3 regions of the Variovorax sp. YR752 genome follow, and region 1 is predicted to be linked to each of the others. Evidence: riboswitches for the same ligand, from Rfam matches in the RefSeq annotation. Region 1 holds a riboswitch; each other region holds the start of a gene.

The links. Region 1 has a riboswitch for glycine ahead of gcvT (glycine cleavage system aminomethyltransferase GcvT). Riboswitches for the same ligand answer to the same signal wherever they lie in the genome.
Region 2: another riboswitch for glycine. It lies ahead of AAG801_RS25125 (D-amino acid dehydrogenase); the one in region 1 lies ahead of gcvT (glycine cleavage system aminomethyltransferase GcvT).
Region 3: another riboswitch for glycine. It lies ahead of AAG801_RS04840 (D-amino acid dehydrogenase); the one in region 1 lies ahead of gcvT (glycine cleavage system aminomethyltransferase GcvT).

What each region holds. Positions count from the first base shown of each region.
Region 1 covers NZ_CALRZC010000285.1:1,086-4,354, reverse strand. Annotated here, with positions in the region: gene AAG801_RS37190 (1-acyl-sn-glycerol-3-phosphate acyltransferase) at 1-66, opposite strand, end outside; gene rlmD (23S rRNA (uracil(1939)-C(5))-methyltransferase RlmD) at 63-1,415, opposite strand; glycine riboswitch at 1,450-1,552, shown strand; glycine riboswitch at 1,567-1,679, shown strand; gene gcvT (glycine cleavage system aminomethyltransferase GcvT) at 1,747-2,865, shown strand; gene gcvH (glycine cleavage system protein GcvH) at 2,903-3,269, shown strand, end outside.
Region 2 covers NZ_CALRZC010000126.1:2,551-5,819, reverse strand. Annotated here, with positions in the region: gene AAG801_RS25130 (M20 aminoacylase family protein) at 1-1,038, shown strand, start outside; glycine riboswitch at 1,128-1,233, shown strand; gene AAG801_RS25125 (D-amino acid dehydrogenase) at 1,281-2,537, shown strand; gene AAG801_RS25120 (cold-shock protein) at 2,760-2,969, shown strand; gene AAG801_RS25115 (serine protease) at 3,046-3,269, shown strand, end outside.
Region 3 covers NZ_CALRZC010000013.1:6,004-9,272, forward strand. Annotated here, with positions in the region: gene AAG801_RS04835 (RtcB family protein) at 1-651, shown strand, start outside; gene AAG801_RS04840 (D-amino acid dehydrogenase) at 671-1,978, opposite strand; glycine riboswitch at 2,070-2,176, opposite strand; glycine riboswitch at 2,221-2,310, opposite strand; gene rfbB (dTDP-glucose 4,6-dehydratase) at 2,429-3,269, shown strand, end outside.

The DNA of each region.
Region 1 (3,269 bases):
CGCCGCCACCGCCAGCACCAGCAGCAGCACGAACAGCCACAGCGGGATGCTGACGCTGGCGTTCACCGGATGTTGTCCCTGTCGAAGACCGCGATGCTTTCGACATGCGCCGTGTGCGGGAACATGTTCACCGCCCCGGCCATCGTGCAGCGATAGCCGGCCTGGTGCACCAGCAGCCCGGCATCGCGTGCCAGCGTGGCCGGATTGCAGCTGACGTAGACGATGCGCCGCGGCGGCAGCCAGCCGGGCGCGAGCGAGGCATCCGCATGCAGGTCGGCCAGTGCCTTGGCCAGCGCGAACGCGCCTTCCCGCGGCGGATCGACCAACCACTTGTCGGCCGCGCCATAGGCGGCAAGGTCGGCCGCAGGCAATTCGAACAGGTTGCGCGCCTCGAAGCGTGTGCGTGCGGCCAGGCCGTTGCGCGCCGCGTTCTCGCGCGAGCGCTGCACCAGCGCCTCGCTGCCTTCGATGCCCAGCACCTCGCGCGCGCCGCGTGCAATCGGCAGCGTGAAGTTGCCCAGGCCGCAGAACCAGTCGATCACGCGCTCGCCAGGGCCAAGCTCGAGCAGGCGCAGTGCGCGCGACACCAGCATGGTGTTGATCTGGTGATTCACCTGGGTGAAATCGGTCGGCTTGAAGGGCATCTCGATGCCGAACTCGGGCAGCGTATAGGCCAGCTCCGGGCCGCCTTCGTCGAGCCGGTGCACTGTGTCGGGGCCCTTGGGCTGCAGCCACCACTGCACGCTGTGCTCGCGACCGAACGCACGCAGCCGTTCGAGATCGCTGGCCGACAGCGGCTCGAGGTGGCGCAGCACCAGCGCCGTCACCACATCACCCACCGCCACCTCGATCTGCGGCAGGCGGTCGCGCTGGTCCATGCTCGCCACCATGTCGCGCAGCGGCAGCAGCATCGCCGACAGCTTCGGCGGCAGCACCTCGCAGCGCTCCATGTCGGCCACGTAGCTCGACTTGCGCTCATGGAAGCCGACCAGCACCTTGCCCTTCTTGGCCACGAACCGCACCGACAGTCGCGCCCGGAAGCGGTAACCCCAGGACGGCCCCTCGATCGGGCGCAGCAACTGCTCGGCCTTGACCTTGCCCAGGTGCCACAGCGCATCTTCCAGCGCGCGCTGCTTGGTGGCGACCTGCGCGGCCACATGCAGGTGCTGCATCTTGCAGCCGCCGCATGTGCCGAAATGCGGGCACTGCGGCCGCACGCGCTGTGAACTCTCGCGCTGCCAGGCCACGGCGGTGGCCTGCTCCCAGTTGTTCTTGCGCCGCTGCACCGTCACGCGCACCACCTCGCCGGGCAGTGCACCGTCGATGAACACCACCTTGCCTTCGGCGTTGTGCGCCACGCCCTGCGCCTCGAGGTCGAGCGACTCGACCGTCAACCATTCATCTGCTGGAGTCATGGGGCGTGATTATCCCGGCCGCCGGCTGCTACACTCGCCGCCGCCAGGAGAGAGCTTCCCCGTGAAGCCGCCGAAGGCGCAGAACCGTTCCCTGAGGCCCGGTTCGAACGCTCAGGCAAAAGGACTGGCACGCGCCACGCGGCGACGCGCGGCGTTCCTCGCTGGAGAGAGGCCCGCCCCGAGCGGGTCCACCGAAGGGGCAAGCGGCGCACACGGCAACGGTGCACCGTCAATCTCTCAGGTAAAGCGGACAGAGAGGGCACGGCACCCGGCACGGCACATGCTGCGTCGGGGTTGGCAAAGGCCCTCGAAGCATCGCCAGGAGGCGGTCATGTCCGACATTCCCCTTCAACAGACCCCGCTGCACGCGCTGCACCGCGAGCTCGGCGCCAAGATGGTGCCCTTCGCCGGCTACGACATGCCGGTGAGCTACCCTGAAGGCATCCTCGCCGAGCACCGCCACTGCCGCGATTCGGCGGCGCTGTTCGACGTCTCGCACATGGGCCAGGTGAGGCTGACGGGCGAGGACGCAGCGGCCGCGCTCGAATCGCTGGTGCCGGTCGACGTGGTCGGCCTGACCGCCGGGCGCCAGCGCTACGGCTTCTTCACCAATGCGGCCGGCGGCATCCTCGACGACCTGATGATCACGCGGCGCGAGAGCGACTTCCTCGTGATCGTCAACGCCGGCTGCAAAGATGCCGACATCCGCCACCTGCAGACGAACATCGCACACCGCTGCACCGTGCAACCCATGCCTGAACGTGCGTTGCTGGCGCTGCAGGGGCCGAAGGCGGCCGAGGCGATCGGTCGGCTCGCACCCGAACTGCGCTCGCTGGTCTTCATGACCGGCGCCTTCTGCCGCATCGCCGGCATCGACTGCTTTGCCACCCGCTCCGGCTACACCGGCGAAGACGGCTACGAGATCTCCGTGCCTGCAGAGCAGGCCGTGGCCCTGGCGAAGGCGCTGCTGGCGCTGCCCGAGGTCAAGCCCGCGGGCCTGGGGGCGCGCGACACGCTGCGCCTGGAGGCCGGCCTGTGCCTGTACGGCCACGACATCGACGACAAGACCACCCCGATCGAGGCGGGCCTGTCGTGGGCCATCCAGAAGGTGCGCCGCGCCGGTGGCGCGCGCCACGGCGGCTACCCGGGCGCCGCGGCGATCGACAAGCAGTTGTCGGCCGGCCCGGCCTGCAAGCGCGTCGGGCTGCTCGGCCTGGAGCGCATGCCTGTGCGCGAAGGCGCGGTCGTTGTCGATGCCAAGGGCCACAAGCTCGGCCACGTGACCAGCGGCACGCTGGCGCCCAGCGTCGGCAAGCCGATCGCGATGGCCTACCTGGCTGCCAACCACGCCCTGCCCAACCACGAGGTCTACGCCGAGGTGCGTGGCAAGCGCCAGCCGATGCGCGTCAGCCCCATGCCCTTCGCCCCGCACCGCTACCACCGCGGCTGATCACCAATCCGCAGCACTCAGACCAAGGAGAACTCCGATGACGACCATGTACACCCCCGACCACGAGTGGATCAACATCGAGGACCACGAGGCCGCCACCGTCGGCATCACGCTGCACGCGCAGGACGCGCTGGGCGACGTGGTCTTCGTCGACCTGCCCGAGGTGGGCAGGACCTTCAAGAAGGGCGAGGTTGCCGGCGTGGTCGAGTCGGTCAAGGCCGCGGCCGACCTGTACATGCCGGTGACCGGCGAGATCGTCGAGGTCAACGAGGCGCTGCGCGCCGACCCGTCGCTGGCCAACTCCGACCCGCTGGGCACCGGCTGGTTCTTCAAGGTGCACATCTCCGAAGCCGGCATGGCCGAGTTCGACCAGCTGATGGACGCACCGGCCTACGACAAGCTGC
Region 2 (3,269 bases), on a different contig from region 1:
ACCGGCGTGGTCGGCACGCTGGTACGCGGCCGCGGCACGCGGCGCCTCGGCCTGCGCGCCGACATGGACGCGCTGCCGATCACCGAAGCCAGCGGCGTCGAGTGGAGCAGCCAGCGCCCCGGCCTGATGCACGCCTGCGGCCACGACGGCCACACCGCGATGCTGCTCGCGGCGGCGCGGCATCTGGCCGAGCAGGGCCGCTTCGACGGCACGTTGAACCTGATCTTCCAGCCGGCGGAGGAAGGCGGCGGCGGCGCGCTGCGCATGATGGCCGATGGCCTCTTCGACAAGCACCCCTGCGATGCGGTGTTCGCGATGCACAACATGCCCGGCATTGCACAGGGCCACCTGGTGCTGCGCGAGGGCGCGGCGATGGCCTCGTCGGACTACGCCACCGTCACGCTGACCGGCATCGGTGGTCATGGCGCGATGCCGCAGCATGCCGCCGACCCGGTCGTCGCTGCGGCCAGCCTGGTGATGGCGCTGCAGACGGTGGTGTCGCGCAACGTCGATCCGCTGCACGCGGCGGTGGTCACCGTCGGCGCCCTGAACGCCGGCCGCGCCAACAACGTCATTCCGGCCACGGCCACGCTGGAGATCAGCGTGCGAGCGCTCGACCGCGAGGTGCGCGCGCTGCTGGAGCGGCGCATCAAGGCGCTGGCGCAGGCACAGGCCGAGAGCTTCGGCGTGCAGGCGAAGGTCGATTGGCGCAGCGGTTACGCCGTACTGGTCAACACGCCCGAGGAAACAGCCTTCGCGCGCGAGGTCGCGCTCGATCTGCTCGGCCCCGAGCGCGTGACGCTGCAGGGCCCGCCGCTGACCGGCAGCGAGGACTTCGCCTTCATGCTCGAGCGCGTGCCGGGCAGCTACCTGCTGATCGGCAACGGCGACGGCAGCGACGGCCACGCCTGCGGCGGTTGCATGGTCCACCACCCGGGCTACGACTTCAACGACGCCAACATCGCGGTGGGCAGTGCCTTCTGGGTTCGGCTGGCCGAACGTTTCCTGAGCGCGGAGGAGACGAGCCCGCAGCCCTAGAATCTCATCTCTGCAGGAGAGTGCCGGGCACCGCCCGGCCCCCGAAGGCGCAAACTCCCATGAACGCTCAGGGCCCGTACTGCACATCACGAACGCCGTCTGGAGAGTCGTCACCCGCGTGACGCACCGAAGGAGCAAGGCCCGCGCCGATGGCGCAGGCCGAATCTCTCAGGTACCAAGGACAGGGGGAGCGGCAAGCGCACGACACATCGTGCGTCCATCCTGTCCTTTGGAGTCTTGCCATGAACGTGGTGGTTCTCGGCGCCGGCCTGCTCGGCGTCACCTCGGCCTATTTCCTTCGCCAGCAGGGTCACGACGTGACCGTGATCGACCGCCAGGCCTCGCCGGCGGCGGAAACCAGCTTCGCCAACGGCGGGCAGATCTCGGTCAGCCACGCCGAGCCCTGGGCCAACCCGGGCGCGCCGTTGAAGGTGCTGCAGTGGCTGGGCAAGGAAGACGCGCCGCTGCTGTTCCGGCTGCGCGCCGACCTGCGCCAGTGGCGCTGGGGCCTGCAGTTCCTGCGCGAATGCACGCCGGCGCGCACGCGGCACAACATCGCGCAGATCGTGCGCCTGGGCACCTACAGCCGCGACACGCTGCAGCAGCTGCGCCGCGAGCGCGACATCGCCTACGACGAACGCACGCAGGGCATCCTGCATTTCTATACGAGCCAGAAGGAGTTCGACGCCGCCGAGGCACCGGCCGCGCAGATGCGCGCGCTGGGATGCGACCGCCGCGTGATCTCCGCCGACGAGGCGGTGCGGCTGGAGCCGGCGCTGCGCCACATCCGCCCCCAACTGGCCGGCGCCACCTACACCGCCGAAGACGAGTCGGGCGACGCCAACCGCTTCGCGCGCGAACTGGTCAAGCGCTGCGAGGCCGACGGCGTGCGTTTCCTCATGAGCCACACGGTGACGGCGCTGCGCGAGGCCGGCGGCGAGATCGACCACGTCGAGGCCACCGACGGTGAGGGCCGCTTCCGGCAGATCCGCGCCGACGCCTACGTGCTGGCAATGGGCAGCCTGTCGCCGCTGTATGCGAAGTCGCTCGGCATCGAGTTGCCAATCTACCCGGCCAAGGGCTACTCGGTGACCATGCCGGTGAAGGACGCGTCGATGGCCCACCAGGTCTCGCTGACCGACGACGAGTACAAGCTGGTGTTCTCGCGCCTCGGTGATCGCCTGCGCATCGCCGGCACCGCCGAGCTCAACGGCTACGACCGCGACCTCAACCGCGTGCGCTGCGAGGCCATCGTCAAGCGCGTGGAGCAGCTCTTCCCCGGCGCAGGCGACACCAGCCAGGCGCAGTTCTGGACCGGGCTGCGCCCGGCCACGCCGAGCAACGTGCCGATCATCGGCCGCTCCAGGCTGAAGAAGCTGTTCCTCAACACCGGCCATGGCACGCTGGGCTGGACGCATTCGTGCGGCTCCGGCAAGAGCATCGCGCGCATCGTCAGCGGCCTCAAGCCCGAGGTGGACTTCGCCTTCAGCGGCGCCTGAATCGGGCGCCGGCGGGGCAGAGGCCTTCGGAATCGAAGGTCTCTCGCCGCGTCGAGTACATTAGCTAGGTAGGCATGATCAAGATAGCAAGTTCGTAAGTCTTCTCTGATGGCCACCGGCAGCTCTGCCGGCCGGCTCCGGTTTGAACTCCCATCGATGACCTTCTTGGCGTCTCTGCCTGCGCCGGCGTTCGCCTGCGCAGCAAACTTGAAAGGAATCGACATGACGACTCAAACCGGCACCGTGAAATGGTTCAACGAAGGCAAGGGCTTCGGCTTCATCGCTCCCGATGATGGCAGCAAGGACCTGTTCGCCCACTTCAGCCAGATCCAGGGCGGCGGCTTCAAGACCCTGGCCGAGAACCAGCGCGTAGAGTTCGAGACGACGCAGGGCCAGAAGGGTCCGCAAGCCTCGAACATCCGCGTGGTCTGATCCAGCACGCAGGCTCTTCGCGAGCCCCGTTCGAAACCGCGGCCCCGGCCGCGGTTTTTTCTTTTTGGGAGCCCTCATGAACAACCTGCAGGAAGCCACCGAACGCATCTGCGAGCTCAAGGGCAACGTGGTGGCGCTCGACGCGCTGTGCACCGCGCTGCTGCAGCAACTGGCGCCACCGGCGCGCGAGCGCTTCCGCAAGACCTTCGAGGGCTGGGCCGAGATCGCCCGCACGGCGATGCTCCATGCGGAGATCTCCGAGCATTCGATCGCCGCCTTCGAGATGGACACCGCGCGCAT
Region 3 (3,269 bases), on a different contig from region 1:
GTGATGATCCACAGTGGCTCGCGCGACATCGGGTTCCATGTCGGAGGCCGCTGGATGGACCGCGCGCGGGCCGAGTGGCCGCAGGGCCTGCGCCATCCGAAGAGCGGGCTGTACGGGCTGGCCGGGCCGCTGGCGCAGGAGTACCTCGAAGCCATGGGCGTGGCCGCGCGTTATGCGTGGGCCAACCGGGTCGTGCTGGCCGAGCTGGTGCGCAAGGACTTCGCCGAACTGCTGGGCGCCACGGCATCGACGCTGGTGGTCGATGTGCCGCACAACGTGGTGCTGCGCGAGCACGGCATGAACATCCATCGCAAGGGCGCGACGCCGGCGCACGCGGGCGACCTCGCGCTGATTCCTGGGTCGATGGGCGATCACTCGTACCTCGCGACCGGGCTGGGCCACGAAGACTGGCTGTGGTCGTGCAGCCATGGCGCCGGTCGGCGCATGCGGCGGCAGGAGGTGCGCGCGATGCGGCCCGCACCTGATGATGCGGACGCCAGCTGGCAGTGCGTGACGCTGCGTGAAGAGCGCCGCATCGAAGAGGCGCCGCAGGCTTACAAGCCGATCGGCGCGGTGATCGATGCGCAGGAAAGCGCGGGGCTCATTCGCTGCGCCGTGCGGCTCAAGCCCTGGGTCACGTTCAAGGCGTGACCCGAGGGTGCGTGCCGTGTCAGCCCAGTGCGGGCTGCACGGCGCGCGGCGCGGGCGCCGGCATGCCGGCGAACGCGAAATCGACCTCGGGTGCGAGACCGCTCACGATGCGCGCGATCGACTTGCCCGAGCCGCAGGCGTGCGTCCAGCCGAGCGTGCCGTGGCCCGTGTTGAGGAACAGGTTCGGCAACTTGGTCTTGCCGATCAGCGGCACATTGCTCGGCGTGGCCGGGCGCAGGCCGGTCCAGAACTGCGCCCGCTCGGTGTCGCCGGCGCCGGGGAAGAGTTCTTCGACGCGCCGTACGATGGCTTCGCAGCGCACGCGGTTCAGGTCGCGGTCGTAGCCGTTGAGTTCGGCCGTGCCGGCGATGCGCAGGCGGTCGCCCGACTCCGACGTGTAGCGCGAGAACACCAGCTTGTATTCGTCGTCGGTCAGCGAGACCTGGTGCGCCTTCGATGCGTCCTTTACGGGCAGCGTCACCGAGTAGCCCTTGGCCGGATAGATCGGCAGGCGGATGCCCAGCGGCGCCGCGTACAGCGGGCTCAGCGAACCCATCGCCAGCACGAAGGCGTCGCCGCGGATGCGCTGGAAGCGGCCTTCGTTGTCGGTGGCCTCGATGTGGTCGATGCTGCCGCCGGCTTCGCGCAGCGCGGTCACGGTGTGACTCATGAGGAACTTCACGCCGGCCGCTTCGGCCAGCTTCACGAGCTCGCGCGCGAAGCGGTTGGCATCGCCCGACTCGTCTTCGGCGGTGTACGTGGCACCGGCGAGCTGCGGGCGGATGTGGGCGAGGGCGGGTTCGATCCGGATGGCCTCGTCGGCCGAGATGACCAGCCGCTCGCAGCCCAGGGCGCGCATCTGCTCGGAGGGCTTGAGGGCGCCGTCGAATTCTTTTTGCGTTGTATAGAAGTGCAGGATGCCTTGCGTGCGCTGGTCATAGCTCAGGCCGGTGTCTCGACGCAATTGCTGCAACATTTCCCGGCTGTATGTACCGAGACGAACGATCTGTTCGATGTTGTGGCGGGTGCGCGCGGGGGTGCATTCGCGCAAAAACTGCAGGCCCCAGAGCCATTGGCGCATGTCGGCGCGGATGCGGAACAGCAGCGGCGCATCTTCCTTGCCGAGCCATTGCAGCACCTTCAGCGGCGCGCTCGGATTGGCCCACGGTTCGGCATGGCTGACCGAGATCTGGCCGCCGTTGGCGAAGCTGGTTTCGGCGGCCGGGGTGGCCTGCCGATCGATCACGGTCACCTCGTGACCGAGTTGCTGGAGGTAGTAGGCCGAAGTCACGCCGAGCAGGCCGGCGCCAAGAACGATCACACGCATTGCAAGTACCTTTGAGGTTGCAGCGCTTGAACGGCGGGCGTGGAGTGCTATTGAACCAATAGCAAGCAACCGGACGACCGATGTCCAAGTTGCCGCTCCCCCTGTCCTCGGTACCTGAGAGATTCACCCTGCTGCACCCGCAGCGGGTTTGCTCCTTCGGTGCGCCACATGGCGTGGCGGCTCTCCAGACGGCTGTATCGATGAGTGCAGTACTGACCCCTTGCCGATGTTCCTTGTTTGCACTTGGAACTTCGTCGGGCCGACCTGAGCGTTTATGGGAGTTTGCGCCTTCGGTAGGGCCTCTGTGAGGCCCGCTCTCCTGCAATTGTTTGTGATTGTAGGCGGGCCCCGCAAGCCGGCCAAGCCCTGTACATCGGCACTTCACACCGATGGGATAATTGACTGTTAATTTTCCGTAAAGCAAACTTTTTTCTACAGGCGAGGGACTCCATGATCCTGGTTACCGGCGGCGCAGGCTTCATTGGCGCCAATTTCGTGCTCGACTGGATCGCGCAGGGCGACGAGCCTGTCGTTAACCTCGACAAGCTGACCTACGCGGGCAACCTCGAGACCCTCGCATCGCTCAAGGGCAACGCGAACCATGTCTTCGTGCAAGGCGACATCGGTGACAGCGCACTGCTCGATCGCCTGCTGGCCGAACACAAACCGCGCGCAGTCGTGAACTTTGCCGCGGAATCGCACGTCGACCGCTCGATCCACGGCCCCGAAGACTTCGTGCAGACCAACGTGCTCGGCACCTTCCGTCTGCTCGAATCCGTGCGCGGTTACTGGCACGCCCTGCCGGCCGACCAGAAGGCGGCCTTCCGCTTCTTGCATGTGTCGACCGACGAGGTCTACGGCTCGCTTTCCAAGACCGACCCGGCCTTCACCGAAGAGAACAAGTACGAGCCCAACAGCCCGTACTCGGCCAGCAAGGCCGCCAGCGACCACCTCGTGCGCGCCTGGCACCACACCTACGGCCTGCCGGTGGTCACCACCAACTGCTCGAACAACTACGGCCCGTTCCACTTCCCCGAGAAGCTGATCCCGCTGATGATCGTCAACGCACTGGCCGGCAAGAACCTGCCCGTGTACGGCGACGGCATGCAGGTGCGCGACTGGCTCTACGTGAAGGACCACTGCAGCGCCATCCGCCGCGTGCTCGAAGCCGGCCGCCTCGGCGAGACCTACAACGTCGGTGGCTGGAACGAGAAGCCCAACATCGAGATCGTCAACACCGTGTGTGCGCTGCTCGACGAGCTGAGCCCCCGCGCCGACGGCAAGCCGTACA